3 regions of the Sphingobacterium sp. UGAL515B_05 genome follow, and region 1 is predicted to be linked to each of the others. Evidence: riboswitches for the same ligand, from Rfam matches in the RefSeq annotation. Region 1 holds a riboswitch; each other region holds the start of a gene.
What was found. Region 1 has a riboswitch for thiamine pyrophosphate ahead of pnuC (nicotinamide riboside transporter PnuC). Riboswitches for the same ligand answer to the same signal wherever they lie in the genome.
Positions count from the first base shown of each region.

Region 2: another riboswitch for thiamine pyrophosphate. It lies ahead of thiM (hydroxyethylthiazole kinase); the one in region 1 lies ahead of pnuC (nicotinamide riboside transporter PnuC).
Region 3: another riboswitch for thiamine pyrophosphate. It lies ahead of OK025_RS05535 (TonB-dependent receptor); the one in region 1 lies ahead of pnuC (nicotinamide riboside transporter PnuC).

Region 1 is NZ_CP109907.1:5,968,074-5,979,051, forward strand. Features, by position in the region: gene OK025_RS24995 (hypothetical protein) at 1-4, opposite strand, end outside; gene OK025_RS25000 (BamA/TamA family outer membrane protein) at 942-2,129, shown strand; gene OK025_RS25005 (phosphoethanolamine transferase) at 2,129-3,823, shown strand; gene OK025_RS25010 (PCMD domain-containing protein) at 3,884-4,846, shown strand; gene OK025_RS25015 (acyl-CoA dehydrogenase) at 5,030-6,109, opposite strand; gene pnuC (nicotinamide riboside transporter PnuC) at 6,096-6,713, opposite strand; TPP riboswitch at 6,769-6,913, opposite strand; gene OK025_RS25025 (malate:quinone oxidoreductase) at 6,928-8,427, opposite strand; gene fabG (3-oxoacyl-[acyl-carrier-protein] reductase) at 8,940-9,683, shown strand; gene OK025_RS25035 (acyl transferase) at 9,957-10,937, shown strand.
Region 2 is NZ_CP109907.1:4,072,990-4,083,967, reverse strand. Features, by position in the region: gene OK025_RS16525 (hypothetical protein) at 1-86, opposite strand, end outside; gene OK025_RS16520 (TonB-dependent receptor) at 189-2,801, opposite strand; gene OK025_RS16515 (Crp/Fnr family transcriptional regulator) at 3,231-3,860, shown strand; gene OK025_RS16510 (NAD(P)-dependent oxidoreductase) at 3,921-4,766, shown strand; gene OK025_RS16505 (dienelactone hydrolase family protein) at 4,885-5,631, shown strand; gene OK025_RS16500 (hypothetical protein) at 5,661-6,911, shown strand; gene OK025_RS16495 (VanW family protein) at 7,036-7,878, shown strand; TPP riboswitch at 7,942-8,034, shown strand; gene thiM (hydroxyethylthiazole kinase) at 8,117-8,920, shown strand; gene thiE (thiamine phosphate synthase) at 8,910-9,542, shown strand; gene thiD (bifunctional hydroxymethylpyrimidine kinase/phosphomethylpyrimidine kinase) at 9,539-10,378, shown strand; gene tenA (thiaminase II) at 10,365-10,978, shown strand, end outside.
Region 3 is NZ_CP109907.1:1,351,207-1,362,184, forward strand. Features, by position in the region: gene trpC (indole-3-glycerol phosphate synthase TrpC) at 1-635, shown strand, start outside; gene dusB (tRNA dihydrouridine synthase DusB) at 821-1,816, shown strand; gene OK025_RS05520 (lipopolysaccharide biosynthesis protein) at 1,884-3,353, opposite strand; gene OK025_RS05525 (acylphosphatase) at 3,398-3,679, opposite strand; gene OK025_RS05530 (amidohydrolase family protein) at 3,797-4,972, opposite strand; TPP riboswitch at 5,201-5,326, shown strand; gene OK025_RS05535 (TonB-dependent receptor) at 5,381-7,816, shown strand; gene dtd (D-aminoacyl-tRNA deacylase) at 7,957-8,415, shown strand; gene OK025_RS05545 (nucleotide pyrophosphohydrolase) at 8,432-8,758, shown strand; gene ggt (gamma-glutamyltransferase) at 8,820-10,520, shown strand; gene groL (chaperonin GroEL) at 10,662-10,978, opposite strand, start outside.

The DNA.
Region 1 (10,978 bases):
TCATTTTTCAAATTTTCTCAAAAAAGCCAATAGACTTGATGAATAGTCCGAAGCAGGCTATACCTGCGATAATTAATACAAACGTTATCATTTTCTTATTTTATTAAACTGCACTAAAATGTTTTATAATTGCACCGACATTCAATACCGCTAGCATGACAATCAGCATGAGGTGGTACGATTCTAGCCATTGGCGAAACGAAGGCGGCTCTTGTCTCTGTTCCCATTTAACATTTGTATTGTTCATTTTTACATTTCTTTAAATCCATTATGCCAAATTGTATTCCAACAACAAAACAAAACAAACAACAAGCTGAATAACAACATATTGAATATAAAAACAACACATAACGACTAAAAAAAACCTTATCATTTTGATAGCATTTTTCTCAAAATGATAGGACTTCCAATCCTATTGGAATGAATGAATCACACCATACCGGCCTTTAACATGAATAACATCTATCCAGTTAGAAAATTGAATGACAGAAAATAAATGGAATAGCTATATATCGTTGGTTACTATATGATAAATTGTTATGACCGATTAGCTGTCAATAAAAATATAGAAGTTGCTATTCGATTTCTGATCGATGCATATTGTTCAATTTCAAAGCAGCTGTAAGAAAGGAAAAACTTCAGACCGCCATTCCTCAAATTTGAATAATTGGTTCTAGCGAAAACATCATAATTCGTGCTGGCGTTTTCTACTTTAAAGTAAATCGCAGTCGTTTTTACTTTACCTTGACTTTACAGCGATACAGATCGGCTAAAAAGTCTTACCTTTGTTTATGTGTTTAAACATATATTTTATTTATTTCTTTTATCCTTAACTCTTTTTAGGGTATAAATCGATGTTGAAAATTGTTCTTTTAACATCCCGTTTAATATCATGCTAGGTTTTTCTTCCTATCATCATCGTTTACCAACGAAATTTTACAATGACAAAAACACTTACCTGGATTGCATTATCCACAATTTTTCTATTTTCCATTACAATTTCATCTGCTCAGGAATTGACATATTCAAAGCCAACGAAGCAGGATAGCGTAATAGTATTACAAGACAGTTTACATATTAAAAAAAATCTTTTCAAACGAATTACGAGTTATTTTGAAGAGGCAAAAAAAGACAAGTCACAAAGTAAATTTGACATCTCATTTATAGGTGGGCCAAACTATTCTGTTGATACAAAACTTGGCTTAGGCCTGATGGCCTCAGGACTTTACAGAATTGATAAACATGATTTAAGTCTCCCGCCCTCAGATGTTGCAGTATACGCCAATATTACCACAAGTGGCTTTTTCTCAATCGGTGTCCAGAATACAACAATTTTTCCCGAGAATAAATATCGCCTGAATTACGATATGAATTTTAAATACCTACCGACCAGATTCTATGGGATTGGCTATGAGGCCGGCGCATCAGGTCTATATTCGCGATATGATGAATACCACTTGGGACTAAAATTCGACTTACAGCGAAAAATACTTCGCAATACGTATGTTGGATTAATATTCTCGGCGCAGAATATTCGCAGCAAAAACTTTGAGGATATCTCCTTTAAGCCTGACCAAAATACGACGAATACGGCGATAGGCTGGGGTCTTCTAGCATCCTACGACAGTAGAGACTTTATTCCTAATGCAAGTAAAGGCTTATTTATTCAATATGAACAAACATTCTTCCCGGCTATTTTTGGAAACGGGAATTTCTTTAATGCAATAAAGTTCACGACAAGAGCATATCAAAATTTATGGACAAACGGCCTTATTGCCTTCGATTTTAACGGAGAATTTAACAGTAGGGAAACTCCTTGGACAATGATATCAAAACTAGGTGGACCGCGGCAGATGAGGGGTTATTTTTTAGGGCAATACCGTGATCGTAACCAGCTCAATAGCCAGGTGGAATTACGGCAAAAAATACATGGCCGTCATGGTGCCGCGTTATGGGGCGGAGCCGGAAACGTCTTCGAATCCACAAAAAAAATCGACTGGTCACATACCCTTCCTACCTATGGCCTAGGCTACCGATGGGAATTCAAAAACAGAGTAAACGTGCGCCTTGACTACGGCTTTGGTAGAGGACAAAACGGTTTCTATTTCAATATTTACGAAGCATTTTAATGAAGACAATTACAAAAAATCCAATTGTTCTATTCTGGTACTACATTTTAGTAAATATGGCTCCCAGTTTCTATTTTGCTATGACCCAACCCGTAGATGGATTAGGAAAGTTGACTATCTTATTCTTTCCGTTGGGACTGTACATGCTAATTTTTTCTGTGTTAAAAAATACAGGATTTAGCCTGCTGCTAACCTTTCCACTCCTATTTTTACATGCTTTTCAGATCGTACTTTTCTACCTGTATGGTGAGGACGGAATCGCGGTGGATATGTTCCTCAATGTAGCCTCCACCAATACTTCGGAGATCAATGAACTGCTCAGCAGCCTATTACCCTCAATCGCCTTAGTACTCGTGCTCTACGTCCCGGTTCTGGTTTTCGCTATACGCCAATGGATCCAAAAGAGCTATTTAAGCAATATCTTTAGAAGGAAGACTCAACTGTCAGCAACATTATTTTTAGTATTGGCTCTATTGTTATCCGCATTCAGTACACTAAAAAATAACGATCCTCTTATCTTCAAAAACGACATATATCCGATTAATGCGATAAACAATCTGGTTTTGGCTATTAGAAAGATAGATAAAATAAAACACTATCGGGAAACTTCAAATTTGTTTAAGTTCGATGCAAAAAGGGAATCATCAGATCTTTCAAAAAGACAGATTTATGTACTAGTCGTTGGCGAAACTGGCAGAGCCGACAATTGGTCGCTATATGGATATCATAGAGAAACGAACCCCTGCTTAAAGCGGCAAAGAAACTTGATCGTATTTAAAGATGCATTAACTCAGTCCAATACAACACATAAGAGTGTGTCGATCCTCTTATCGGATGTCAAAATCACTGATTATAATAGCATATACAAAAGAAAAGGTATTGTTGAAGCTTTTAATGAAACGGGCTTCACCACGATATCCCTGTCCAATCAAGCTGAAAATGGCTCTTTTATCGAATATTTTACCAAGAGTGCAAAAGTGTATAAAACGCTTCGCACGACGAACAAAAAAACCGGAGTCACTCAAAATCATTATGACGAAGAGCTTATCCCTTTAATGCAAAAGCAGATCCAGGAAAATAAAGGTGACTTATTTATTTTACTCCATACCTATGGATCGCATTTTAAATACATGGATCGCTATCCCGAACAGTTCAGAAAATACATGCCCGACCATATCAGTAATGTCAGCAGATCTGAACAGGACAGACTGGTCAACGCCTACGACAATACCATCTTGTATACTGATCACTTTCTATCATCAACCATTGATGCCTTGAACAAAACGAGTGCAAAAGTCGCCCTATTATACACCTCTGATCATGGTGAAGACTTGATGGATGATAATAGAAACAAATTTTTACATGCTTCACCGACGCCTACATATTATCAATTAAGAATTCCGTTTATTATGTGGTTTTCAGATTCCTATGTAGCCGACCATAAAAATGCCATACAGGCTGCAAGAATAAACAGTAAAAAACCAATTTCAAGCAATGCCGTCTTCCACACAATGTTGAATGCGGCCCAGCTGTACAGCCCTTATTTGGATACCACACTATCATTAATTCATAAAGATTTTAAGATTGCCCCGCGCCTCTATCTTAACGATCACGATATCGCTGTTCCTTATCGAAAGATGAACCTGAAGCAAATGGATATCGAAATGCTTGAAAAGAATGGTATTAAAAATTAACAAACAATTTGTAGCGTCAGTTTACCACTGCGAATAGTACTATCGAAAATTAAAAATATAATGAATATAAAATTACAATCATGGCTTTTAGTCCTAGCCTTACTTCCTGCTGCGACAAAAGCCCAAAACGAGAAAGTAGAGGCCCTACCCCTAGGTCATATGGACCAATGGCTAAAGCGGGAAGTTAAAGAGTCATTTGTTATAGGCGGGAAGACACAATACCTCTATGAAATTACAGGTTCCAAAGAGAAGCTTCCGATCAATACGCCTTATCAAAATAAAAACTCACCATGGGCAACGTCGTCCGTATTGGCCACTGTTAGTGGGATCACCAAAGGTAGTGTGACAGTATTTCCGGAAATTCGGGACAAAGGCTATGCTGCTCGGCTCGAAACACGGATTGAGCGCGTAAAAGTATTTGGTGTAATAAACATTAATGTCTTAGCATCTGGAACCATTTTTTTAGGAGAGATGCTTGAACCCATAAAAAGTACAAAGAATCCTCAAAGTAAACTTATAACCGGTATTCCATTTTCAAAAAAACCAAAAGCCTTACAATTTGACTATAAAGTCATCACTGGAGGAGCTTCTAGATACGTCAATGGCTTGGGAAACGGTTCGGATGCAAAAAGAACCGACAAAGCCGAAATACAGATTCTTCTACAGAAAAGATGGGAAGATAAAGATGGAAATGTTTATGCGAAACGCATTGCTACGGGATGGAAATTATTGGATAAAACCGTAAGCAACTGGATAAACCAATATCGTCTACCCGTGAACTATGGAGATATCAGTAAACAAGGCTATTATACATCAGATATGCGGCTAAAAGATAATTCAGATGCTTATTATACTAGAAATAGCAAAGGTGCTATCGTTCCAATCCATGAAGTAGGCTGGGGAACTAAAGATGACGCCGTAACTCATTTAATTGTACAGTTTTCTTCTAGTAATGGCGGTGCTTATATTGGAAATACCGAGAGCCGCCTTTGGGTTGATAATGTTGGCCTGGTTTATGAGTAAAAGTGTAAAATTATAAATAGATTGTAAAAAGGATCAATACAGCTTAAAAATGCGAGTTCTAAGGATCTTAATTGGTGAATCCAAAGAAAAAAAATTGGCACAAACTCAGCGAGCCGCTGTATTCACCGCATAAATTTACATTCCTAAATAATAAGAAAGACCATCAAATGATGGTCTTTCTTATTACAAATCCTTCTGTAATAACTTATGTTGCGAAGCCGTAAAAATATTCCGGAAGATTATATTGATTTCATGATCAATGGCGGCCCCCGAAATTCCGGTATGCGGATAGAGCCTTATTGTATTTGTCAAGATAGATTCCACAAAATCTCGACTTTGCACCCCTATCTGTTCATAAATCGCTGCATTATCATTGCCATCATGAAGATTTACCCAAGAAAGAGCGGCCAAATTCATTACTGTTTCCCTCCGATTAACATAATCTTGCTGAAAGTCATCGAGTACCCTAAACGCTTCTTTACTTTCAGTCTTCTCCCATTTGGATTGATTGCTTTTTAACACAAATAGTTTTTCGATTAAATCCAGAAAGCGCTTATACATTCCCGTAAAGTTGGCCAGTAAAGTCAATTCCGCAAAAGGCATAAAGGGATATTGATACAACAGCTCGCTACGTGTACTTTTTGCCGCATCAATCTCAAAAGACTGCCTACCATCAACGAGTATGTCTTCCAGCGAAAAGGAATGCGAAGCCGTAGCCTCCAATCCAAATGTATCCCAGTCGTAATGCACCAGTACATGGTCACGATCCACAAAAAATGATTTTATCAGTGGTTCACCTTTTTCGTCCAAAACGGGTTTTCCTGCCTCCTGAATTGCAGCATTTAAGGTAAAATGGGTTAAATGAGGAGCTCCGGTAGCATATTTCCAAAAACCGCGGAGCCGATAATGTTCCCCTTCACGTGTAGCTGTACCTGATGCCTGTCCACTGCCGCCAAAACAAACCCGATACGTTTTGAAAATCTGATCTCCTAAAACCGGATCAATAAAACCGACAAAGAGATTTGCTCCCGAGCATAACGTTACTGTCCAGGCTAATCCCCCATCCCAATAAGCCAGGTCAGCCAATAAATTGAACCCTTCAGGTAGACTTAATCCCAATCCACCCAATGCAGGTGGAACCCAGATCTTAAACCATTTCCGACGAAAAATGAGCTCGAGTTGTCCATCCGACAATGTTTTCTGATGGATTCCCTTAGTCTGATTATCTTTCAGAATGGCGATATCTTCGCTACTGAGTTGCATATCTTTCTTCACTTATTATTCTCCTCCAATTAAAATATCCACTAAATGCCATAACAAATAAAAACAAAGTCAAACCCGAATAAAGAAATAACCCTTTATGGATCAATAAAGGAATTGCCATCAGATTACTAATATTCAACAATATCCAATTTTCTATCTTCCGTTTTGCCAATAACCACATCCCTGCCCAAGCGGTACAGGAAACTGCAGAGTCCCAAAGCGGTACATCCGAATCCGTTAAATGTACCAATCCGAAATAAAACAACAGAAAAGCGAGAGCGCAGATTCCCCCTACTATCCACCATTCTTTCGGCTCACAATGCGTTATGGGAGCAGCAACATCACTACTATATTTCCAATAGATCCAGCCATAGATGCTCATGACCAAATAATAGAGATGTAGCAATATTTCTGCATATAGTTTCGCATGGAAGAGTACGTATACTGAAATTAAGATACCAATAATCCCAAAAATGTAATTGATCGATTTATTTTGACGGGAAAACCAAACCTGTAAAATACCAAAGGATACCCCTAACCATTCCGCGATGGTGGCCTGTTGGATCTGTTTTATAAAAGCTTCGAAAATTGTTTCAGAAGTCATCGCCTTGTTTATTATTTCGTGTAATTCATAATAAACCTATGGGAGAAAAACGGACGTTTTTATTGAAATTAAATCCCTACGCCAGCATTACCTGGATCAGGTATATAAAAGCGATTGTATAAGGAGTTACAATCGCTTTTATTGGGTATAATCTCAGCCGAGAATGACCATGGTCATTCCAAGCACCCCATAAGTATATTTTCTGTCGAATTGATTATTCTATATCAATCAATTTCAACGCTTTGTGCGTCCGCGTACGCGTTTCTTTACATAGTTGCGCATCATCGTTCAATGATTTCCCATGTGAAGGAATCATTTCACGTAGTTTTTTACGGTATTCATCTGACTTCGCACGTTCAGGGAAACATTTCTTCAACAGGCTGATCATGATAGCAACTGACGTCGAAGCACCAGGAGAAGCTCCTAATAGCGCAGCAATAGAACCATCTGCACTAGAAACAACCTCTGTACCAAATTCCAAAATTCCACCTTTCTTTTCATCTTTCTTGATGACCTGAACACGTTGTCCTGCTTTCTCGATAACCCAATCCTCCAATTTAGCTGTAGGCATAAATTGTTTTAAAGACTCTAGTTTATCTTTTGGTGACTTCATGACTTCAGTAATAAGATACTTCGTCAAAGGTAAGTTGTCAAGTCCGGCGGATAACATCGGGCGGATATTGGACAATTTGATGGAAGCAGGTAGATCGAAGTAAGACCCCTGTTTTAAGAATTTAGTCGAGAAACCTGCATATGGTCCAAACAATAACGCTTGTTTGCCATCAATATAACGTGTATCTAAGTGCGGTACAGACATTGGAGGAGCACCAACAGAAGCTTTTCCATACACTTTCGCATGATGTGTATTTATGATCTCTTCATTTACACAACGTAGCCATTGGCCCCCTACAGGAAATCCGCCATAGCCTTTCGCTTCTGGTATTCCAGATTTTTCCAACAACAACAACGAGTGGCCACCGGCCCCAATAAATACAAACTTTGCTTTGATTTCTCTCTTTGTTCCTATCTTTAAATCTTTGACCTCCACTTCCCAACGGCCATCGTCTTCACGTTCGATGTCGATTACTTCATGGTTTAAGGAGATCGAAATATTTTCTTTATTTTCAAGGTTAGCGATCAAATCACGTGTCAACGACCCAAAATTAACATCGGTACCCAGATCCATTTTTGTCGCAGCAATTTTTTCATCGGCCTCGCGTCCTTCCATCATCAATGGAATCCACGATTTCAACAATGCCGTATCTTCGGTATACTCCATCCCTTTGAACAAGTTTTGGGTCGTCAATGTTTCCCATCTTGTCTTTAGGAATTTAGCATCTTTTTCACCAAAAACCGCACTCATGTGTGGAATACTACGGATAAAATTTTCAGGTTGGGCAATAATGCCTTTATCAACGAGGTAGGACCAAAATTGCTTAGACACTTCAAATTGCTCAGCAATTTTAACTGCTTTATCAATCTTTACAGAACCATCTTTCTGTTCGGGGGTATAATTTAACTCGCATAAGGCAGAGTGACCCGTGCCAGCATTATTCCAAGCGTCAGAACTTTCAGCAGCCACAACATCCAAACGCTCAAGAATTTCAATATTAACGTCTGGGCTTAATTCATTGATTAGAGTACCCAAAGTAGCACTCATAATACCGGCGCCGATCAGAACAACGTCAACTTCTTTATTTGATTTTTTGCTCATGTTTTTGTGATTGATGCAAATTTAATATAGTTTTTGGTAAACGTCCAAGTCTTTTGTCAAAAAACTGTACTTTTTAGAACCACTTATTCAAAAATACCATTGATTTATTAAAATAATCCTAAGTGAGCGATCGCTTACCGTAAAATTCTAAAATTGTTTCCGGAAAACACTCCCCCACTCCAAGATAAACACAAGGTCAGCACACAATGTTTTCCTATTTTAAACCGTTATTTATCGAAAGATTTTGTGTTATAATATAGTTTTAACATTTTTGCAGAACATCGAAAGGCAATAGTGTATACAATAGCTAAAAAACAAGATCATTTATTCGCTGATACGATGGTATCGAAAAAACACAAGCACTGTGGCATAACCAAGATAAACCAAATGGAAACGAGTTCATGTTTCGTATTGAATTCCAGTAACAGACAGGCTGTGAGAGAAAGACAGGGCGTTGAAAATGGACATAAATGCCTAAGTGTGAATAATTGAAGAACAAATAACTTATACAGATGAAAATACTTGAAGGAAAAATTGCTTTAGTAACAGGAGCATCAAAAGGAATCGGAAGGAAAATTGCAGAAGTGTTTGCACAACATGGTGCTAACGTCGCTTTTACATATCTTTCTTCTGTCGAAAAAGGACAGGCGCTGGAACAGGAGCTTCAGGCTTTCGGTACCAAAGTGATTGGTTATCGCTCTGACGCTTCAAAATTCGAAGAAGCAGAACAATTAATCAACGCGATCGTTGCCGATTTTGGAGGATTAGATATCGTTGTAAATAATGCCGGTATCACAAAAGACGGCTTGTTAATGCGCATGACCGAGGAGAATTGGGATGATGTATTAAATGTCAACTTAAAATCCGTCTTTAACGTTACAAAAGCCGCTTCGAAAATTATGATGAAAAACCGTAAAGGTTCATTTATCAATATGTCTTCAGTTGTGGGCGTTCAAGGAAATGCTGGTCAGGCAAATTATGCGGCATCAAAAGCCGGTATTATCGGGTTCACAAAATCTGTCGCAAAAGAGTTAGGTTCTCGTAATATCCGTGCAAACGTAGTTGCACCAGGTTTTATACGCACCGAAATGACAGATGTATTGGATCCTAAAGTTGTGGCTGGATGGGAAGCCGGGATTCCATTGAAACGTGCTGGAGATCCAGAAGACGTTGCCAATGCTTGTCTCTATTTAGCATCTGACTTATCGGCATACGTAACCGGACAGGTTCTACCTGTTGATGGTGGTATGTTATAAAAATTAACAATGTGAGGTCAAATTTTTTAAATTTGACCTCACATTGCCCCTTATTTATCTTTACTGCCCTACTCCGATCTATCCCTTAAACCTCAATATACTGAACACAGAGGGCTTTCCCTTTCCTTCTGATTACAGAATTTACAACCTCTGCATACCTGTATTGTTAGTACTAGCAAATAGCTTCAATAGATCTCCGATAAGAAGGAATCTATAAGTCCTCACAATATTTCCAAATTTTAGTTAATTTTGTCCATTAAATTTTTAAATGCCATGACGAACTGGAAGGATTTTTTTGAGATTAAAACCGAGGATGATTTTAATCAACATTGTTTAGATACCTACCAATTCCAAAGTCAGCATTGTAAGATTTACCGTGACTATATAAGGATCCTAGGAAAAGAAAAATCCCCGATACAGCACTATACCGAGATCCCCTTCTTGCCTATCGAATTTTTTAAAACCCAACAGGTTATCGCAGCTGGAATGGACGCCGAAATTGTGTTTTCGAGTTCGGGGACAACAGGTATGGTTACCTCAAAACATTTGGTCGCCGACCTCAATATTTACGAACGTACCTTTCGTCGGATTTTTGAAGATTTTTATGGTCCGCTGAGTAATATTGCAATTCTGGCACTTCTACCCTCTTACCTCGAAAGAAGCGGTTCTTCTCTAATCTATATGATTGATGATCTCATGAAGCAAAGTGAGCAACCAGAAAGTAACTATTTCCTCTATAACCATCAAGAACTATACGATACACTTGTTGAACTCAAAAATAAAGGAACAAAAACAATCCTCTTTGGAGTGACTTACGCGCTGCTCGACTTCATCGAACACTATGCCTTCAAATTCCCTGAATTGATTATCATGGAAACTGGAGGTATGAAAGGTAAGCGTAAGGAAATGGTCAAACAGGAAATTCATAAACTTCTGGAAGATGCATTTTCCGTAAAAGGAATTCATTCTGAATATGGTATGACAGAACTTCTATCACAGGGCTATTCTGTGGGACAAGGGATTTTTCAGCTACCGAAATGGATGAAGATATTAATACGCGACACAAATGATCCATTGAGTTTGATTCCTTTGAATAAAACCGGCGGAATTAATGTCATTGATCTCGCGAATCGTTATTCTTGCTCATTTATAGCAACACAAGATTTGGGCAAGGTTTATCAAGATGGTTCCTTTGAAATATTAGGGCGTTTTGACCAAAGTGACATCCGCGGTTGTAATCTATTGGTTCAATAACGATCTGTAATTATCAACCGAACCGGATTTATCCAATGAGT
Region 2 (10,978 bases), 1.9 Mb from region 1:
TTTCCACCATCCAAATTAACAACAAAAGCAGAAAAATGGACAGTACCGATCTGTAAATTTTCCAGACAAATTAATTTATGCAACATCAGGTTGACAATTAGATCACCTAAAATTATTAAGTTTTTATTAAAAAACAAAAAAAGGCCCACAAAATAATTGTGGGCCTTTTGTATTCGACATAAATCTTATTAGAATGTAAATTTCACAGATGCATTCCAGGTTCTACCCTGTCCGATCAACACAAAATTGGACGTATCAATACCATTCCAAGTGTTGTTCACATCCGTCACCAAGTTACTCGAAGTAGCTTCCGAAATATAGAACTTATTCAACACATTGTTCATGTTGACACGGAAACTCATACTGTTCTTGTCACTTACCATTACGTTATATGAAAGACCGGCATCCAACAGATTAAAAGACGGCAATTTCATATAACGTCCATACGTTTGACCATCTATGACTTCTCTACGATAATTCGACGCATACAAACGCTCATAGTATCTGTAGTTTGCGTCAACAGACAAACCTTTAAACACTTTATATTTAGCCCCAAATCCATAAGAAGTTTGTGCTGCGTTACCAACATGTTCACCAGTTAAGTTAACCTGAGAACGTCCCAATTCGACGCGGTTATCGTTACGTACGACCGAGTTTACTGCACCATCGTATTTCCAGTCACCTATCGATAAAAATCCTGTTAGGCTTAATTTTTCGATTGGACGGGCTTCAAAATCAACTTCTACGCCTCTATGCACCTGTTTTACACCGTAATTTGTTGTATATAAATAGGCACCTTCGACCAAAATACCAGGATCATTTGTTGGATTGTATTTTTTCACATCATCTGCCGTCGCTAAACTCGAACTACCCGTAACACGGTTTTCCCAGGTTGTGCGGTAAACATTCACATTCACATCCAAGAATCGAGAAGCAAATTTATAACCAGCCTCTAAACCAAGGATTTTTTCATTTTCAGCATTTTCATTAATATCATTTGCAAAATTCATGAAAATATTGTTTTGATAAGGCTGACGGGAATAGTACCCCGCATTACCAAAAATGCTATGATGTCCCAATGTGTAACTTACACCACCCTTCGTATTGTAGCCAAAATTGTTTACGTCTTTAGAATCCTCATTACCTGGCGTGTATTGAAAATAATCAGAACGTTTGTTTTGTTGTTCGGAAACCGATCCTTGGAAAAACGCTGTAAAGCCATTTTTCGCATATTCCAATTGACCGAACAGACCTCCGTAACGGATGTATTGATTGTAATCCCAAGCTAAACGATCTTCACGCGAATCAGGTTTGCTTGAGAAAGCTTTCCAAGGGTTCGTTGAGTATGTATTGGTAACCAATGGCTTATTAGGGAAATTAACATTACCGCCTAATACGACACCATTTGTATTTCCAAGTGGATCTGTCAATTTACGATAGTGTGTACCTTTATAATCCCTTACATCAAAACCGACATTGAAATTCAAGGATTCTGAAAGTTTACGATTATAGTTGGAAACTATCCCAAACCATTGGTGATTGTTCACATCAGCAGCTAAATATTTGCCTGTATTGTATTTATCGCTTCGCAAAGATTGGCCCCCACCTGCTGCTAAAGAAGCATACACAACAGTAGACAAAGATGATTTATCATCGATCGTCCAGTCCCAGTTTAAGTTGGCTACTGGCTTATGATAAAAGTTCTTTTGTGCATTCATCATCACGCCATTTGCATCCTTATAATTATCGTTATAACGTCGTCCATTAGCAAGATAGTTCGACAATTTTGAGGTATATCCTTGGTTATGCCATTGTGGAGCACCCGTTACCATGAAGTTCAGGTTGTGTTTTTCGTTGGCTTTATATCCAACAGACAAGAAATAACTTTGTCCGGCACCTTCGGTATGGTCCATATAACCGTTACCTGACCACTGTGTAAACATTGCCGAAACAGCAAAACCATTTTTCATCAGACCGGTATTGTAACCCACTGTTGCCTTCATAAACATATCGTTACCAACAGTGGTACGAATAAAACCACCCTCTTTCATTGCAGTGGATTGTGTCACGTAATTTACGGTTCCGCCGACAGATGAAATCGCTAATTTAGATGATCCCAAACCACGTTGAATCTGCACCAAAGAGGCAATATCTGTAAGTCCCGACCAATTTGACCAATATACACTTCCATTGTCCATACCATTGATAGGCTGACCGTTCAACAAAAATGCTGTATTGGACTGATCAAAACCGCGTGTTGTCATGGAAGACTCCCCAAAACCTTTTGCCTGACCGGTGATATAAACCGAAGGAGTGTTAGCTAATGCGGAAGTAATATCCTGTGCTCCTACCCGTTCCTCTAAATCCTGCTTACGGATCGTCGAAACCGCAATCGGTGTCTTTCTTCCCGCAGCAATATCGATAACCCCATGACCGACAACAACAACCTCATCCAAATTTGTTGAAGATCCACCCGTAAAAGTCGGATTGATAGTCAACGATTCCCCCGATTTCAATAGGATGTTTTCAAAAATAACTGGTTTTTCCCCGATATAAGTTACCTCTACTTTGTAGGGACCTCCTTCTTGAAGATTTGAAATTTGAAATTTTCCTTGGGCATCGGCTGAGCCACTTACAACTTGTCCACTTGGGATGTGGGTAATTTTAATGGTTGCTCCTTTAACCGTTTGTCCAGTAGCTTCTTTGACAACTCCTGAAACCGAACCAGTATTTGCTGTTTGACCTTGAACGGCACCATAACTAGCAAAAACAAGGGCAAAAAAAAGTAAAGACTTTTTCATGTTAGATGTGATTGTTTTGTTTTTGTGCCGCAAAATTAGGAATTGATTGCCTTTTTAACTAATTTTAACACTACCAATATGATGCAGTATCTTCATATAGAAAGAATAAATTTTAATCTTCTACATAAAAACGGCAAATTTCAACAAAAAGAGGCAATAAAAACATTGCATACATAAAATAAACGCAACAAATCCATCCTATTCATGGAAAAACATCAAAAATAATCAGAATAATATTTTGTCTGTTTTGAATAAATCGAAATTTATCTATTTTACGATTTTTATGAATTGCATACAAGATTTTACGGCTTATTCTCATGAAGTGCTAAAAATTGTTTCTTTAAATCCGTCGTTTCCACCTACCTCCTTTTCTTCCCACAACAGCTGAAATAGGTCTATAAATAATTAACTTTAACTAATTTAAAAAATATGTTATCCATAGAACAAGCTTACACCGGCATTCTTGAACCAGAGTTAATCGCTGAAATAGCGGAAAACGCGCATATAAAAACGTTCCGTGAAGGCGATCTCATCATTGATACCAATCAATATATCAAGGCGATGCCTCTCCTCTTGGATGGAGCAATAAAAATTGTCCGCGAGGATGAAGATCAAGGCGAATTATTGCTCTACTACCTAGAAAAAGGTCAAACCTGTACAATGTCGATAGCCTGTTGTCTCGGGAATAAAAAAAGTGAAATTCGTGCGCTCGCAGAAAAAACAACGACTGTAGCCATGATTCCAAATGAGCTTGTCAACCTTTGGATGGGAAAATACCCTTCCTGGCGAAATTTCATCATATCAAGCTATTCAAGCCGCATGGACGAAATGTTACAGGCTGTTGATAGTCTAGCGTTTTCCAATATGGAAGAACGCATCATCAACTATTTGAAAGCCAAAGTGAAGCTGAATGACGACCGGATACTCACCCTTACGCATCAGGATATTGCTTCCGATTTAAATACATCCCGAGTCGTTGTCTCCCGAATTTTAAAAAAACTCGAACAGGAAGATAAAATAGTGCTGCTACGTAACGAAATTAGGGTATTGGTGGAATGAGCAAAACATTTGTATCTTTAGCTATACGTAAATTTCAAGAGCAATTAATGTAATTTTTAGATGAAGATAGAAAAATTAGGATTTATAGGATTAGGAAACATGGGCTATCCCATGGCTAAAAATCTAGAAAAAGCAGGATTCCCCCTTTCTGTTTACAATAGAAACAAGGCTAAAGCAGCAGGCTTTGAAGAGCAATCAATTATCAGCGAAGATATAGGTGAATTAGTCGATCATAGCGACATTATCTTCTCCATGCTCACAAATGATGAAGCAGTCAGCGAAGTATATGAAAAAATTCTCCAAAGGGAGATCAAGGGCAAATTATTTGTCGATATGAGTACAATATCGCGTGAACGCTGTATTTCAATAGCCACTAAGCTAAAAGAAAAAGGCGCTTCTTTTATCGATGCTCCCGTTGCCGGCAGTACCAAACCAGCGACTGAGGGTACGCTTATTATTATGGTGGGTGGTGCTCCCGAAGACGTTCATCGTGCCCAACCATACCTCGAGCAGATGGGCAAATCAATTAAACATCTCGGCGAAAATGGACAGGGAATTGCCGCTAAACTTGCGATCAACTATTTTCTTTCGACCATCTACCAAGGTCTTGCAGAAACGATCTTATTTTCAGATAAACTGGGAATTCGACGAAGCGATATGCTCGAAATCATCAACGATAGTGCCAGCGGCAGTGGGGCAACAAAAGTGAAAACACCATTATTGGTGGAAGAAAATTACAGTCCTGCATTCGCGCTAGACCTTATGCTGAAAGATATTCGACTGGCTCAACAAGCCGGTGCGGACTATCCCCTCCTCCAGACCTTACTCGAAACCTACGGGAAAGCACACGACCAAGGTCTCGGACAGCTCGATGTTATCGGTATCATTGAATCCATTAAGTCGTAGCTTCAGGTTGGCGACGGAGAAAAAAATGTATATTGAAAATTATATTTAGTTGAGATGGACTCCAAATTAGGTTCATTTCTGATCACACAAAATAATAGGCGGAACAAATTATTTACAGATGAAAACAGTTATGACACTATTGATGCTTACTATGGTCACCATGACTACGCAGGCCCAACAATTAAAACAGGTTTCTTACCAGGATGGTGAACAGAAACTCAACGGATTGATAACCGCCAACACGGCAAAAAAAGGCCCAGCTGTTTTAATTCTTCCAGCATGGAAAGGAATTGACAACGAAGCGAAGCAAGCCGCATTACAACTTGAAAAAGAAGGGTACATCGCTTTCATTGCCGACATCTACGGTGAAGGGAATATCCCCTCCGACAACACCGCAGCTTCGAAAATTGCCGGCCACTACAAAACAGACTACAAGGCTTATCAGCATCGCATCGCACTAGCCTTGGAACAACTGAAAAAAGAGGGTGCGGATCCAAAGAAAATTGCTATCATCGGCTATTGTTTTGGAGGTTCGGGTGCTTTAGAAGCAGCGCGAGCCGACCTACCCGTTAATGCTGTGGTTAGTATCCATGGCGGCCTATCCAAAGCTGCCGATAGACCCAATACTGCGATCAAAACAAAAGTACTCATTGAGCACCCAGCAGCCGATAAAAGTGTATCAAAAGAAGATTACGATGGATTGGTCAAGGAATTAAATGAAGGAAAAGCAGACTGGCAAATAATTACCTACGCAAATTCTGGACATACGTTTACGAATCCCGAGTCAGCCGAATATAACCCCGTAATGGCTAAACGTGCCTGGGAGCACACCTTATTATTTTTGAAAGAAGTATTAAATAAATAGCAAAATCAACAACAGCAATATCGACCCAAATGAATTATAACGCGAAACTGCACATTTATCCGATTATCATTCAGTTGTTGATATTGCTGTTATATAGTCCCAGCGCAGCATCGCAAACAGTAAAATCGCTAACCATAGCTAGCCCAACGCATGCAGTTCTTTTTGTAACCAATGAGTCCGATAAATCAACTGATTTTATCATGCGTCTACACGAAAAAAATGCTGCTGAGGTTTTCAAACAAGTGCCTTTTAGCACAACAAAGTTATTGGTCACAAAAACCGATGCAAAAAAACTTACATTCATCGTTAAAAATCACCAATGGACTATCGACGTATTGTCATTGAAGCAACGTCATGCCATGATCTTGTTTGATGGATCAGCCAAACCTAAGATCATATACGATAGTAATACCTATCTGGCAGCAGCCAAACCGATAGTAAACACCAGCGCACAAATTGCATCAACGAAAGCTTCGGTACAATATAATGCCCAACATTTCTTTGATTCAATCGCACAAGTTCAATTTATTCCATCCGGTCAATATGCAGCGGCTATTATCGCAAATCCCGCTCTTCCTCTTTATTACAGTCAGCGTAAGAAGATATGTGACGGCACTTATGTAATGCAGCAGTTTTCGGACGAAAATGAGGTGCAATCCGGTGCAACGACGACGACCGTATATCAAGAAGGCAAAGAGATCACATCGAACAATCTTTCCGGGGGAAATAATTATTACAACAAAAGGTTCTATAATCAAGTAGGACTTATCGACTCCATACAGTACCTTCAAAACAGTAAATGGAGCAGCAGTACAATTTACAGGTATCTCCCAAATGCCATTATTTCCTACGATCCTACATTTGAATCGGCGATGATTTATCACTTGAACAGTAAACTCCAGGTTATAAAAAGTGAATCCATTCATTTTGTCTATCAACGGAAAGACTGGACCATTTACAGTTATGATCAACAGAATCGAATTACTGAAGAGATTTCGGGCCGAAATGATCAAAGAGAAAGTCGCGTCCACTATCAGTATGATAGTCCGGAAACAAGTGACTATTCGCTGCGTCAGACCTTCGATCAATCAGACCGCCTGACAGCTGAAATCAAGCGATCCTACCGAGCCAACGAAACGATTGATGAGTTTTATTATGAGGGTGTATTACAACAAAAATCAATTGTAAAAGACCGCGGAAACTGTACCTACGAAAACTTGATATATAACAAGGAGGGACAGTTAACGGCAAAGTACATACAGGTAAGGAAAACCAACTAAACAAACTGAAAAACTGCGCTAAACTCCGGAAATAAGATTCTTGACTTTGATAAAAAATATGCGACAAAATACGGCAAAAAACACATTTCTGCACTAATTTTGATAGCGATACAAAAACGTCAAATTGAGAAAAAGAAAACTGATCAGTCAACGCCATCCCATACTCTACTTTTTTGCGGTATGGGTAAGAAGAGTACAAAGAAAAGTCATCTGGCTAATTGACAACAAAAAATACAGCACAGCTAAATCAGCTGAAAAACTTCCCTTTCGTATTAAGAAGCATCAGTCTGTCTTATTAAAAAAACTGGGCGAAAATAATATGCAATTGCAGATTAACAAAGTTACCAACCTGAAAATTGCAGCTGCACAGATTAATAGCATTCTGATCAGACCGAAGGAAACCTTTTCATTTTGTAAACTCGTTGGACTACCCACTGTAAAAAAAGGATATCTGCCCGGAATGGAGTTATCCTTTGGTGAAGCAAGAGCGGGTATTGGCGGTGGAATCTGTCAAATATCCAACCTCATCCATTGGCTTGTTATCCATAGTCCACTCACCGTCAATGAACGTTATCACCACTCTTTTGACCCTTTTCCGGACGATGGCCGTGTTTTGCCATTCGGTAGTGGAGCTACCGTCTTTTATAACTATCGCGATTATCAGTTCACCAACAACACGCCTTACACCTTTCAAATAAACCTCTGGTTTACAGACAAATGTTTAGAAGGCGAATTGAGGGTCGATCAAGAACTTGACTTTGCCTATCATGTCTTTGAAAAAGAACATCAATTTCTTAAAATTGACAATCAGTTCTTTCGTAAAAATGAGATTTGGCGCGAGAAGTTTTTAAAATTTCAGGGTGGAAAGATTTTGGAAACCGAACTTTTGACCAAAAATTTTGCCCGGGTTACCTATACCCCTGTTGAATATATTGAAATGAGTGCCGATCAAAATACGGTCGATTAATTCAACAAGCTAAGTGATCGAAAAATGACGGATATGAAAAGTCCACTTTTTTGTTTAAGTTTGGTCTGGCTTTGGGGGTATTCTGTATAGAATTGAGATAGTCCCTTTGAACCTGATTCGGTTTATACCGGCGTAGGGAAAAGCAAAAATCCACTGTACAGCATACTCCTTTACTGCACAGGCTATCGCTCTTCTTCCCGCCAAGGCCATACAGTACATCTTAGCATATGTAAAAGGAATGGAAGATTCAATTATCAATTTATTAGAGCAGCTGAGGGTCGAAAAACCCCTCGTACACAACATCACAAACCTAGTCGTGATGAACAATACTGCCAACGCACTTTTAGCCCTAGGAGCGTCCCCTGTGATGGTACACAGTCCATTAGAAGTACGCGAGGTTGTCGATATTGCACAAGCTCTTGTCATTAATATCGGCACCTTGAGTGAAGCTACTGCCGAAGCTATGCTGGTTGCTACCGAACATGCCAATACCATTGGACGGCCATGGGTACTTGATCCTGTTGGTGCGGGGATATCAGCATTCCGCAATGATTTATTATCCAATCTACTGGATCTCAAACCAACGGTTATTCGTGGAAATGCATCAGAAATCATGACGCTGTACAATTTCAACCAACCGAACACAAAAGGAGTCGACAGCACGACAGCGAGTAAAGATGCCCTCCGATTTGGCCAATTATTGCAAGAGCAAACCGGCTCCATTATCTGTATTTCTGGAGAAGTAGACTATATCCTTTCGGAAGAATACCGGGTTGAAGTCTATAATGGTCACCCTTTAATGACGCAAGTTACCGGACTTGGCTGCAGCGCTACTGCACTCATCGGGGCATTTTTAGGTGTTACAGACCACTATTTTGAAGCAGCAGTTGCCGGTGTATCCATTTTGAGCTTAGCGGGAGAACGCGCTGCCCAAACCGCAGCTGGCCCAGGTAGCCTGCAGTTAAATCTCTATGATGAACTCTATCAGCTCAATGCAGAACGTCTAAAATCAACGCTCAAGATCAAACACTATGCGCATTAATCCGCTGTTTCCCTACCCTTTATATTTAGTCATTTCTGAGCGCGACTGTTATCCTCAAAATTGGCTAAATGTCGCTGAAGAGGCCATTATTGGTGGCGTCGATCTTATACAATTGCGCGAAAAAGCTGACGATCCGGCCACATTTTTGGATAAAGCCATCCGTTTGAAAAAACTGACCGATCATTACGGTATTCCGCTCGTGATCAATGATGCCGTAGCAATCGCGGACCAGATCGGGGCATGGGGAATACATGTGGGGCAAAATGATGTGCAGCCGCTCGCTATTCGCGAAAAATATGGTGATAAATTAACCATAGGCTGGTCCATAGAAGCTGTTCAACAGCTAGAAAGTCAACAAATGTGCGCTGTCGACCACCTTGGTGTAAGCCCCATTTTTTCAACGAGAACAAAAGTGGATACGATAACCGAATGGGGAATTTCGGGTTTAAAGCAACTTAGGACTAGGACGGAAAAACCATTGATTGCAATCGGCAGCATGAATTTGCAAACCGCTGAACAGGCTTGGAAAGCAGGTGCAGACTCCATTGCAGTCGTTTCGGCCATCTGCCGAAGCCAAGACCCCAGACAGGCCAGTGCACAACTAAAAGAACTATTAAAATGACAAAAGATAAAAAATACCGCGTCCCTACCGTACTCAGCATTGCGGGGTTCGATGGTAGTGGTGGAGCAGGCATACAGGCAGACACCAAAACGATATCTGCATTAGGTTGTTATGCCATGAATGTATTAACCGCCCTGCCAGTACAGAATACACAAGGTGTAAGAAATATTTATGAAATCCCTACTGCAGCCGTCAAGGATCAATTGGATGCGATTTTTGATGATATCTATCCCGGCGCAATCAAAATAGGGATGGTACACAATATTGAACTTGTGAAGCTTATTAGCAGCTATTTAAAAGAATATAAAGGGCCTATCGTCTTTGATCCAGTCATGGTGTCAACGAGTGGACACAAGCTCATTCATGATGATACAATTCAGGCCTGCATAGAACTTCTTTTTCCTTTAGCAACGCTGATTACACCAAATTTAGATGAGGTAGGTGTCCTGGTGGACGAAGTTATAGACAATGTCCTGAAGATGGAAAAAGCGGGAAATACCTTACTGGCAAAAGGCTGTCAATCCGTTTTGATTAAAGGTGGACATCTCCGTAGTCAAGAGCTAACATCGCTATTATTCCAGCAAAAGAATCCACCAATTGAATTCAAATCACAAAAAATTAACAGCAAAAATACACATGGTTCGGGTTGTTCGCTTTCTTCAGCAATTGCGAGCCATTTGGCACAAGGCGTTGGTCTCGATAGCGCGGTAGATTTCGCATTGGCCTATATACACGCAGCAATAGCCGGTAGTAAAGATCTTCTTATTGGCAAAGGAAATGGGCCATTAAATCACTTCCATAACCCACTTAAACTTATTCAATATGAACTGGACTGATCAAGCCTGGGATTCTATAACAACTATTTATTCAGATATACTTGCCATGCCGTTTATCGTTCAGCTTAGTGATGGTAGTCTTCCCCTGGATAAATTTCAATTTTACATGCAGCAGGATGCTTTCTATTTAGAAGAATTTGGCCGTGTGCTCGCCTATATAGGTGCAAAAAGTGCGGATAACCAACAAGCATTGGACTATTTCGAATTTGGTCGCAATGCGCTTCTTGTTGAAAGCGCGCTACACGAAAATTATTTTCGGGAATTTGATTTAAGTGCTGCCGACGAGAGCAACAAGATCGAACCAACCTGCCATCATTATGTCCATTTTCTTAAAAGCGTAGCCGCTTTCGAGAGCGTCGAGGTCGCTATGGCGGCAACACTCCCCTGTTTTTGGATTTATAAGGAGGTCGGAGATCACATTGTATCGACAGCAAATACACAGGAAAATCCCTATTCCAAATGGATAGAAACCTATAGCGGTGATGATTTTGCACAGGGAGTGATCAAGGCCAAAAACTATGTTGACAAAATTGCTGCAGAAACTACTGCAACAAAACGGGAGAAGATGCGACAAGTATTTGTAACAGCTTCCCAATTAGA
Region 3 (10,978 bases), 1.7 Mb from region 1:
CAGGAATTATAGCGGAATACAAAAGGGCATCGCCATCAAAAGGAGACATCAATAGTACTTCAGCAGTGGAAGATGTTGTAAAGGCATACGAGGAGGCAGGTGCTTCGGCAGTCTCGGTTCTTACTGATGGCGAATTTTTCAAAGGCAATTTAGAAGATCTATCGAAAGCACGCGAGGCTATTAGCATTCCTATCTTAAGAAAAGAATTCATCGTGGATAAATATCAGATCACCGAAGCGAAAGCTTATGGAGCAGATATCATCCTTTTAATTGCAGCATGTCTGAAAAAGGAGGAAATACAGGAATTTGCAGCCTATGCACACCAATTGGGTTTAAATGTTTTACTTGAAGTGCACAACGAACAGGAACTGTTGGATAATCTTTTCGATGACATTGATGCAATTGGTGTCAATAATAGAAACCTTAAAGATTTTTCAGTCGACATTCAGCATTCTTATGATCTCCTGAACAAAATACCAACAGAATATATTAAAGTATCTGAGAGCGGTATATCTGATCCTTCGACAATTAAAGCCTTAAAAAAAGCTGGATTCCAAGGATTTTTAATTGGTGAAAATTTCATGAAGACAGCCGATCCTGGACAAGCTATCAAAGAATTTGTAAAAGAAATATAAGGAAATCAAACCCTGACGATAGGAAGACTATACTTTCACATAACTATGAATTTAGTGGGGTTGGCGATTCGAACGGTCAACGTTCGACAGGATTTGTAGAGATCAAAAATCGGCTCTAAACTCGTGACAGTTAGCTAACTTTATACTAATGCCAAATTTTGTACCTTTGTAAAAAATTATCGAAGATGTCGGTCAAGATTGGTGAAAATATTGATTTGGGTAAATTCCCATTGTTATTAGCTCCGATGGAGGATGTAAGTGATCCTCCGTTTCGCTATGTGTGCAAACAGAATGGTGTTGATTTAATGTATACTGAATTTATTTCTTCGGAAGGCTTAATTCGGGATGCTGCAAAGTCAATTCAAAAACTAGATATTTTTGAATATGAACGTCCTATTGGCATTCAGATCTTCGGTGGAGATATTGAAAGTATGCGTCAGTCTGCTGAGATCTGCACAAAAGCAGGGCCTAATTTAATCGACATCAATTACGGCTGTCCAGTTAAAAAAGTAGTCTGTAAAGGAGCTGGTTCATCCTTACTACAGGACATCGATAAAATGGTTGCAATGACAAAAGCTGTCGTTGAGGCTACGGATTTACCCGTAACGGTGAAAACACGTCTTGGCTGGGATGACAACACAAAAAATGTATACGAAGTTGCCGAAAGGTTACAAGATGTGGGGATCAAAGCACTTGCTATTCATGGACGTACGCGCGCGCAGCTGTATAAAGGTCAGGCGGACTGGTCTATGATTCGTGATATCAAACGCAATCCGCGCATCAAGATTCCAATTTTTGGCAATGGCGATGTAGACTCTGTCGAAAAAGCTGCGGCATGGCGGCAGGAGTTTGAAGTGGATGGCATTATGATTGGCCGTGCAGCAATCGGATACCCCTGGATCTTTAGAGAAATAAAACATTTTTTCAATACTGGTGAGCGTTTAGAAGGACCAACTATTGCCGAACGTGTCGAGGTTTGCAGAACTCATCTGAACAAATCCATTGAATGGAAAGGTGACAAATTGGGTATTTTTGAAATGCGCAGGCATTATGCGAATTACTTCAAAGGAATCCCTAACTTTAAAGAACACCGAATGAAGTTGGTCAGCTTACAAAGCCAAGCTGAGATTCTTGAGGTACTTCATGAAATTGAACACAATTTCTCAACAGAAATGGTATAATCCTGAAGTCCACAATTTATAAGGAAAAAGGTCGTGCTAAGTTAACATTAGCACGACCTTTTTTCTGTTAAGCATCTTTATTTACGAATCGCTTGAGCTGATTTCGTTCCATCAAAAATACACCTCCAATGTAAGCAACTAAAAGCCCATTACCAACGAAGACATTATGATTAAACACAAAGTAAGAAAGGTAGGAGAAACATATTCCCGCGAATATATACATCAGGATCTTGCCCAATTTATAAGGTATAGGATAATGTTTTTGCCCCCATACATAAGATAGCACAACCATAGAAAAGTAGGCCAGAAATGTGACTATTGATGCGCCCACATAACTGTATCTTGGGATCAGATAATAATTTGCAACGATGGTAATTCCTGCGCCTACCAATGAAATATACAAAGCGTAACGTGTTTGGTCAGAAAGCTTATACCAGACCGAAAGATTCATATAGATTCCCAACAGCACATAATTGAATAGTAATAGCGGAACGATGAAAAGTCCAGACCAATATAAGTCACGAGTTTCCACATTTCCTTTAATAAAATACTTCAGCCAGTCAATATTAGCTGTAATCCCCAGCATAACTAACATCATGGCAATTACGAAATATTCCATAATCAACGCATAGGTCTTCTTTGCATTAGCATTTTTTGCATAAGAAAAGAAAAATGGTTCGGCGCCCAACCGAAAAGCCTGAACAAAAATGCTCAGAAACATCGCTAATTTTCCAACGGCCCCATAGATCCCCAGATCGCGATCACCAATATCCTTAGGCAGGTAGATTGGCAACACAATTTTATCTAAATTTTCGTTGATGATATAAGAAATATTAGCTATTAAAATCGGAAAGCTATACGATAGCATCTTTAAGATTAGCTGCTTTTCGGGTTTAAAATAAAACCCTTTCATTTCAGGCAGGAGCAACAGGAAGGTCGCCGCACTTGCCACAATATTAGAAATAAATACATAACCTATCCATTCATTTCTATACCAGCCGGAACACCAAGTACCCAAAGCACCACCATCTTTTATCAGATAGGGAACTAGCGCAATAAAGAATAGGTTAAGAAGAACCATAATACCGATGTTGGCCAATTTGATAGTACCAAATCGAATAGGCCTTCCCTCCGATCTCAATTTCGCAAAAGGAACAATAGCTAATGCATCCAATGCCAATATGAGGGCGAAATATTTTACATAACTCTCGTAATCGGCATTGTAAGTTCCCTTATTCAACCAACTACCAATGGTGCCAGCAAAGACAATGGCCGTTATAAAAAATAATGTAGCCAAAAAGGCAATGACGATAAAACTATTATTGAAAACCTGCTTTTTATCCTTTTCTTCGACTTTTTGGAGAAACCTAAAAAAAGTAGTTTCCATACCAAATGCCAAAACAGCATTGATCATGGATGCCCAGGCGTACATGTTGGTAAATATTCCGTAAGAAGCAGGTGGGTATTTGAGGACATACAATGGCGTCATGACGAAATACAGCATACGGGCTATAATCGTACTCAGGCCATAAATCATGGTCTGTCCGGCGAATTTTTTAAGTACTGACAAGGCGAAACGGCTTAAGATTGAACTCTTTTAACTACTTCAAAATTGGAAAAGCCCTTCATTTCGCCTTCCTTTACCTCAACACTTTCAACGATTGCACCCTCGGGCCCTTCTTGGCAGAACTCCAACAGTGAATCTAGTGCAAAATCGTCGCCCTCGCCCTCGATATAAACAGAACCATCTTTTAAATTGACAACAAAGCCCCTAACACCCACTTGATCTGCAACCGCCTTGGCTGTCAATCTAAAAAAGACTCCCTGTACTTTACCTCTTATTGAAATATTCAAATGTTTCATCTGTAACTTATTTTTTCTTCCATCGGTCAGATGGAATTTACCATGACTATAGTGTTGTTATTAAAGTCATGAACGGTTCAATAAGAGCAAAAGTACAGAAGTTTGGGGAATTAAATACTACGCTAAACGTTTTACCTTAACATCTTCATTGAGGCGCATGTGTTCCATCCCTTCCAACAACACAATCCCAGGTTTTTTACCCACTTCGAGTGACCCAAATTCATCCTCAATGTTCAACGCGATAGCACCATTGATTGTGGCCCATTGAATGGTCTGCAAGAAGTCGAGATCCTCAAAGTGCGCATGCAACACTTTTAGCTCCTCCAAAATGGACAATGTATCGTTTGAAGCTAAACTGTCTGTTCCGATGACTAAACGCTGTCCGGCATTCATAAAATTCTGAACCTTTGGTAATGTTCCCTCAATATAAAGGTTGGCCTTTGGACAGAGACACCACATCACATCACGGTCCATACGTTCTACAAAATCCAAATCTTTAAGAGAGGTATAGGTGTTATGAACCAACAATAATTTATTTGGATAAGGCAAATAAGGAAGATAAGACTGAATCGAATTTCTTGCCTGCGCCTTAATCGCATCAGCATTTTTCCCTATACTTTTATAAAAGTCCAAGAACTCACCCATTTTATAACGGAACAGTTTATTCTCCTCTTCACTTTCTTGATTGTGAATACTGATAATATTTGTTTCCGAAACCATCTTCTTGAACTTTTTGAAAAGTACCTTCGAACACGAGTATGGGGCATGTGGCGTAATCGATACATGGCCATTCCTAAACTCCTGGGTCAATGATTTAGCCTCCTTTAATTTAAAGTCCGCTTCATCAGGTTCAATTCCAAGCACCTCCACAAACGTGTGATACAGGATCTGAGAATCTTCCTTTAATTTTGATGAATTATCAGTGTTGGCGTGATCTCCGACTGCGACAATACCATTTTCGTACATCTCTCTATCGGCTTTAGCCATCGCATCGTCGATTTTCTTCATCGATGCCGATCGCGTAGTCATCACCTTACTCAGAAAGCTTGGAAGTCCTGTCCCTTTAGGAACAATACCTTTCATATGCGACAATTCAATGTGGCAATGTGAATTGATAAAACCTGGAATTATCACTCCTTCATATTTCTCAACCTTAACTTTATCTGCAGGTGTAAATGAAGTTGGGTCATAGATACCTTGAATTACTCCCTCCTCATCTACCGAAACAATACCGTCTTTTATCGGCATTGAAGTAATCGGTAGAATATAATTAGCGCTTAAATATTTTAACATTTTATCTCCTCACTATCAATTTAGTAACTAAAATTTTTTGACCTGTATAAATACATACCTCTAGTAGAAAAATTCATGCCAAGGTACCTAAAAAGAACAATATATACCAAAAACAACAATTTCCATAAATTTTTAACCAAAAGGAAATAATATCATAAATCCGCACTTTTCCATTTGTCATAAATTACTTCTTTATACTTCATTTCAATTTTAAATTTATATATTCGCAACGTCGAATAGGGGTGCCTTGTTTTGTCAGGAACACAAATAAAGGCTGAGATTATACCCAACAGATTAAATTCTGTGCACCTGATCCAGATAATGCTGGCGTAGGGAGAGGTTAGTTAAATAGTGCGGTCATAGTAACCCCTTGCTATGATTTGTTTAACTCAAACAAAATACATTACCATGATCAAATTTTTGATTTGTAGCTCCTTAGCTACTATTTCAAGCCAAATTGCCATTGCGCAACAAAATCTGACAATTAGAACTATAGACAAGAGCAATCAAAATCCCTTACAGAATGTCTCGGTGTCCATAGATGGACAGGCACCCATCACTGGCCAATCGGACAAAAATGGACTGATTAAACTATATCGTATCAATGCAGGTAAGCACCAGATCCAGGTATCATCACTTGGCTATAAGACATGGAGTCGAAATGTGGATGTTAAAGACAATTTGGAGCTTACGGTAGCATTAGAACCAAGTACTATTCAAATGGAAGAGGTGCTTGTTCAATCTACCCGTGCCAAAAGAAATGCTCCTACAACCTTTAAAAACATCTCCAAAGAAGAAATAACGCGTAACAACCTCGGCCAGGATATCCCATTCCTTTTAAATCAGACTCCATCCGTGCAGGTCAATTCCGATGCCGGTGCAGGCATTGGTTATACCGGAATGACAATCAGGGGATCGGATAATCAACGAATCAACGTAACATTAAATGGAATCCCTTTAAATGATGCGGAGAGTATGGGTTCATTTTTTGTAAACCTTCCCGACTTTGCCTCTTCTACCGAGAGCATCCAAGTTCAGCGCGGTATTGGGACTTCGACGAATGGTGCCGGATCATTTGGAGCCTCATTAAATATTCAGTCCAATACGTTAGTCGAAACCCCTTACGCAGAACTCAACAATTCATTTGGCTCTTACAATACCTGGAAAAATACAGTCAAGGTAGGTACCGGACTAATCAACGACAAATTTGCCTTCAATGCTAGATTATCCCGTATCAGCAGCGACGGTTATATCGAGAGAGGTAGTTCAGACTTACAGTCTTTCTATGTGGACGGAGGCTATTATGGCAAAAAACATATTTTAAAAGGGATTGTATTCTGGGGAAAAGAAAAGACATATCAAGCCTGGAATGGCGTTCCTGAACCATTGATTACTGGCGATCGATCGCGCATGGATGACTATGCAGATAATGCACTCGAAATCTCGGGCGCAGAGAAGGATCGTTTCATGAACGCAGGCCGGAATTATAATCTATATACGTATCAGAATCAAACAGATAATTATACGCAGAAACATCATCAACTTCATTATACCAATATCCTGAACGACAAATTGACACTCAATACAGCCCTACACTATACAAGAGGTTATGGTTACTATGAAGAAATGAGACCGGGAGATAAACTAAGTAAATACGGTTTGCCTAACGTCATCATTGGTAAAGATACCATACAAAAAACAGATCTCGTCCGTAGGAGATGGCTTGATAATTATTTTTATGGCATGACCTATGCCCTAAATTACAGACCGAATGATCAGCTTGAAATTACTTGGGGTGGAGCTTATAATCAATACAAAGGAAAACATTATGGCCAGGTGATTTGGGCACAATATGCATCAACCGGTTTTCTCGACGACAAATATTACTTCGGGAAATCACAAAAAAATGATTTCAGTAATTTCTTAAAGGTCGATTACAAACTAGACAAGTGGATATTAATGGCCGATATTCAATATCGGAATGTAGATTACCACATGTATGGTGATGACGATAAGGTAAAAAATTATAATTATCATCCTAAGTTTAATTTCTTGAATCCTAAAGCTGGGGCAACATATTTGCTAAATGACCATTCAAATGTATACGCTTCTTATGCCTTTGCACAAAAAGAACCTGTTCGCAAGGATTTTATAGAGAAAAATAGCGCCTTACCAGACCCTAGCCCAGAGAAAATGCAGGACATCGAATTTGGCTATCGCTTTACAAATGAAAAATTCAACATCGGATTGAATGGATATGGTATGTTTTACAAAGATCAATTGATCCCAACAGGCGAAATCAGTGATACGGGCTCTCCAATTCGACAAAATGTCAAAGATAGCTATAGAATGGGGCTTGAATTCGATGGATCATGGAACATCAGCAAACAGTTCAACTGGAAAGCAACAGCTAGTTTCAGCCAAAATAAAATTAAAGATTTTGAAGAGGTTATAGGTAATACAAGGATATTTTATTCAAAAACAGACATTGCTTTATCTCCGGGAACGATTTTGTCAAGTAATTTTTCTTATAGTCCGATAACATCACTTACATTCTCTCTTCTATCCAAATTTGTAGGAAGACAATATCTAGATAATTCATCTGCGAAAGAGAGGAGCATTTCCTCTTATTTTGTCAACAATCTGTTAGCAAACTATAGCTTTACAGCTTTAGGTATCAAAAACATCAGTGCAACTTTACAGGTCAACAACATACTCAACGAGAAGTACGAAGCCAATGGCTACACCTTTGGCTGGATGGAAGGTGATACCCGAAAATATTATAATTTCTATTTCCCTCAGGCACCAACAAATTTCCTATTGGGCTTGAATTTCAAATTTTAGAAACAATTTATTTAAATAAAAAAACGTCTCTTTTTTCCTGAGGAAGCAAGAGACGTTTTTCATTTAATATGGCGGATAAATTGCACATTACATCGTGTTTAACAATCGGAATTTTTACCTTTGGTTTTATACTTTTCATTATGCGCGCAGTTATACAACGAGTGAAAAACGCCTCTTGTACGGTAGATAATCAGATTACAGGCCAGATCCAGAAGGGTTTAATGATTTTATTAGGAGTTGAAGAAGCAGACACAACAGAAGATCTGAAATGGTTAGGACAGAAATTCATCAACTTACGCATCTTCGAGGATGAACAGGGCCTGATGAATAAATCGATACAGGATATAGACGGAAATATCTTACTCATCTCACAATTCACCCTCTTTGCTCAAACAAAAAAAGGAAACAGACCTTCTTTTATCAGAGCAGCAAAACCGGATAAAGCCAAACCAATGTATGAAGAGATGGCTTTATTGTTAAGTCAATTGCTCCAAAAAGAGGTTCAACTTGGCATATTCGGAGCAGACATGAAAATCGACCTATTGAATGATGGCCCAGTTACCATCGTAATGGATACAAAAGATAAGGACAACTTTTAATTTTTTATTGAACAAGATGACAATTAAAGAAGCACAAGAAGTTATTGACAAGTGGATCAATAGTACCGGAGTACGTTATTTCAACGAACTGACAAACACCGCCATACTCATGGAAGAAGTCGGTGAGGTTGCCCGAATAATGGCTCGGCAATACGGAGAGCAATCTTTCAAAAAATCAGACAAAGAAGTCAATTTAGCAGATGAAATGGCCGATGTATTATTCGTTTTGATATGTCTTGCCAATCAAACGGGAATTGATCTAACAGAAGCTCTGGAACAAAATCTTCAAAAGAAATCAATTCGCGATGCCGACCGCCATAAAAACAACGAAAAACTTAAATAATTGGAGATCGTATTGTTTGTACAACTCTTTGTGATAATATTTAAAGTTTAAATCGAATACGATGTATAAATTCATAACCTATTCGCTCATAGCGAGCATATGCCTTGCCTCTTGTGCGACGAAACAACAGCTAAATTCTAAGGTCGAGCAGGCCAGTACTTTTAATAAGGCTGCCGTAGTCACAGCGCATCCTTTGGCTTCAGAAGTGGGCGTAAAGATTTTAAAACAAGGTGGGAATGCAATAGATGCTGCAGTTGCCGTCCAATTTGCTCTTGCAGTTGTTTATCCAAATGCAGGAAATATTGGTGGTGGCGGCTTTATGCTCTACCGCGATCATCGGGGTAATTTAGATGCCTTAGATTTTCGTGAGAAAGCCCCTCTAAAAGCATCCCGGGATATGTATCTCGATGCCCAAGGTAATGTTATTCCTGAGTTGAGTCTTTACAGTCAATTGGCCTCAGGCATCCCTGGGTCTGTTGCCGGTATGTGGGAAGCACACAAAAAGTATGGCAAGTTGCAATGGAAGGATCTCGTACTCCCGGCAATACAGCTCGCCAGAACAGGTTTTAAAATCAGTCAACGACAAGCCAATGAGTTTGAAAGCCATAAAGATCGTTTTGTCAAGCTGAATCCCTCTGGTGCTGCAATTATCAAAACCACAGCTTGGAAAACCGGTGACCTATTTATACAGGAGGAACTCGCGAAAACGCTGGAAAGAATCGCAATAGAAGGGCGAGACGGCTTCTATAAAGGTAAAACGGCCGACTTAATTGTTGCCGAAATGGACAAAGGGAAAGGCATTATCAATCATCAAGATCTACTGGATTATCAGGCACTTTGGCGTACCCCAATTTCCACAAATTACAGGGGGCACAAAGTTATTTCCATGCCGCCGCCTTCGAGTGGGGGAACATCTCTTTTGGCCCTGCTCAAATCAGTCGAACAGTTTCCACTTCAACGCTGGGGCTTTCAAACCGATTCAACCATTCGTGTCATGGTCGAAGCTGAACGTTATGTATATGCCAATCGGGCCAAATATTTAGGAGATCCTGATTTTATTAGGGTACCTGTCCAACAGCTTATTGACTCCAGCTCAAATGCACATAAACTCAATTCATTCAATTTCCGTAAAGCGACATTAAGCAAAGATGTCAATGCAGATGTCATTCCTGGCTATGAAAGTGAACAAACGACACATTTCAATATCGTAGACGAGCAAGGGAATGCAGTATCCATTACAACAACACTCAATGATTCTTATGGCTCGGGAGTATTTGTGGCCGGCGCAGGTTTTCTCCTAAACAATGAAATGGATGATTTCTCTGTGAAGACCGGTGTCCCAAACATGTATGGGCTTACAGGGGAAAAAGCGAACGAGATTCAGCCCGGCAAAAGAATGCTCAGCTCAATGACACCCACTATTGTAGAAAAAGATGGCAAACTATTCATGGTTGTGGGAACCCCCGGGGGATCAACCATCATTACCTCTGTTTTTCAGACTATCCTCAACGTTATTGACTTCCGACAAAATGCACAATCGGCAGTGAGCCTGCCAAGATTTCATCATCAATGGCTTCCTGATCGCATTGATGTCGAAAATAACGCTATCAATGCCAATTTACGTGACCAATTGACAAAAGATGGCTATACGATAAATCCGAGAGGGGCAATCGGCCGTGTGGAGAATATACTTGTCTTACCAAATGGTAAATTACAGACAGGAGCCGATCCACGTGGAGACGATACAGCGAAAGGTTATTAGATTAAAAATGATTAAACTATTAATTATTCACCTCGAGAGTACGATCATTATTACGAGAAATATAGAAGGCGTCATTAAGTACAAGGCATAAAAAAAAACCTGTTATCTAAGATAACAGGTTTTTTTTTATAAGGATGAATCTTACATCATTCCACCCATACCGCCACCCATTGGAGGAGCACCAGCACCTACAGGGTTTTCTTCAGCTTCGTCAGCTAATACACACTCGGTAGTCAATAACATTGAAGCAACTGAAGCTGCATTTTCCAATGCTACACGAGATACTTTAGTTGGATCGATTACACCAGCAGCGATTAAGTTTTCGTAACGGTCTGTACGTGCGTTGTAACCGAAATCTGCAGTTCCTTCTTTCACTTTTTGAACGATTACCGCACCTTCGATACCAGCGTTATTACAGATCTGACGTAATGGTTCTTCGATAGCGCGTTTAATAATGT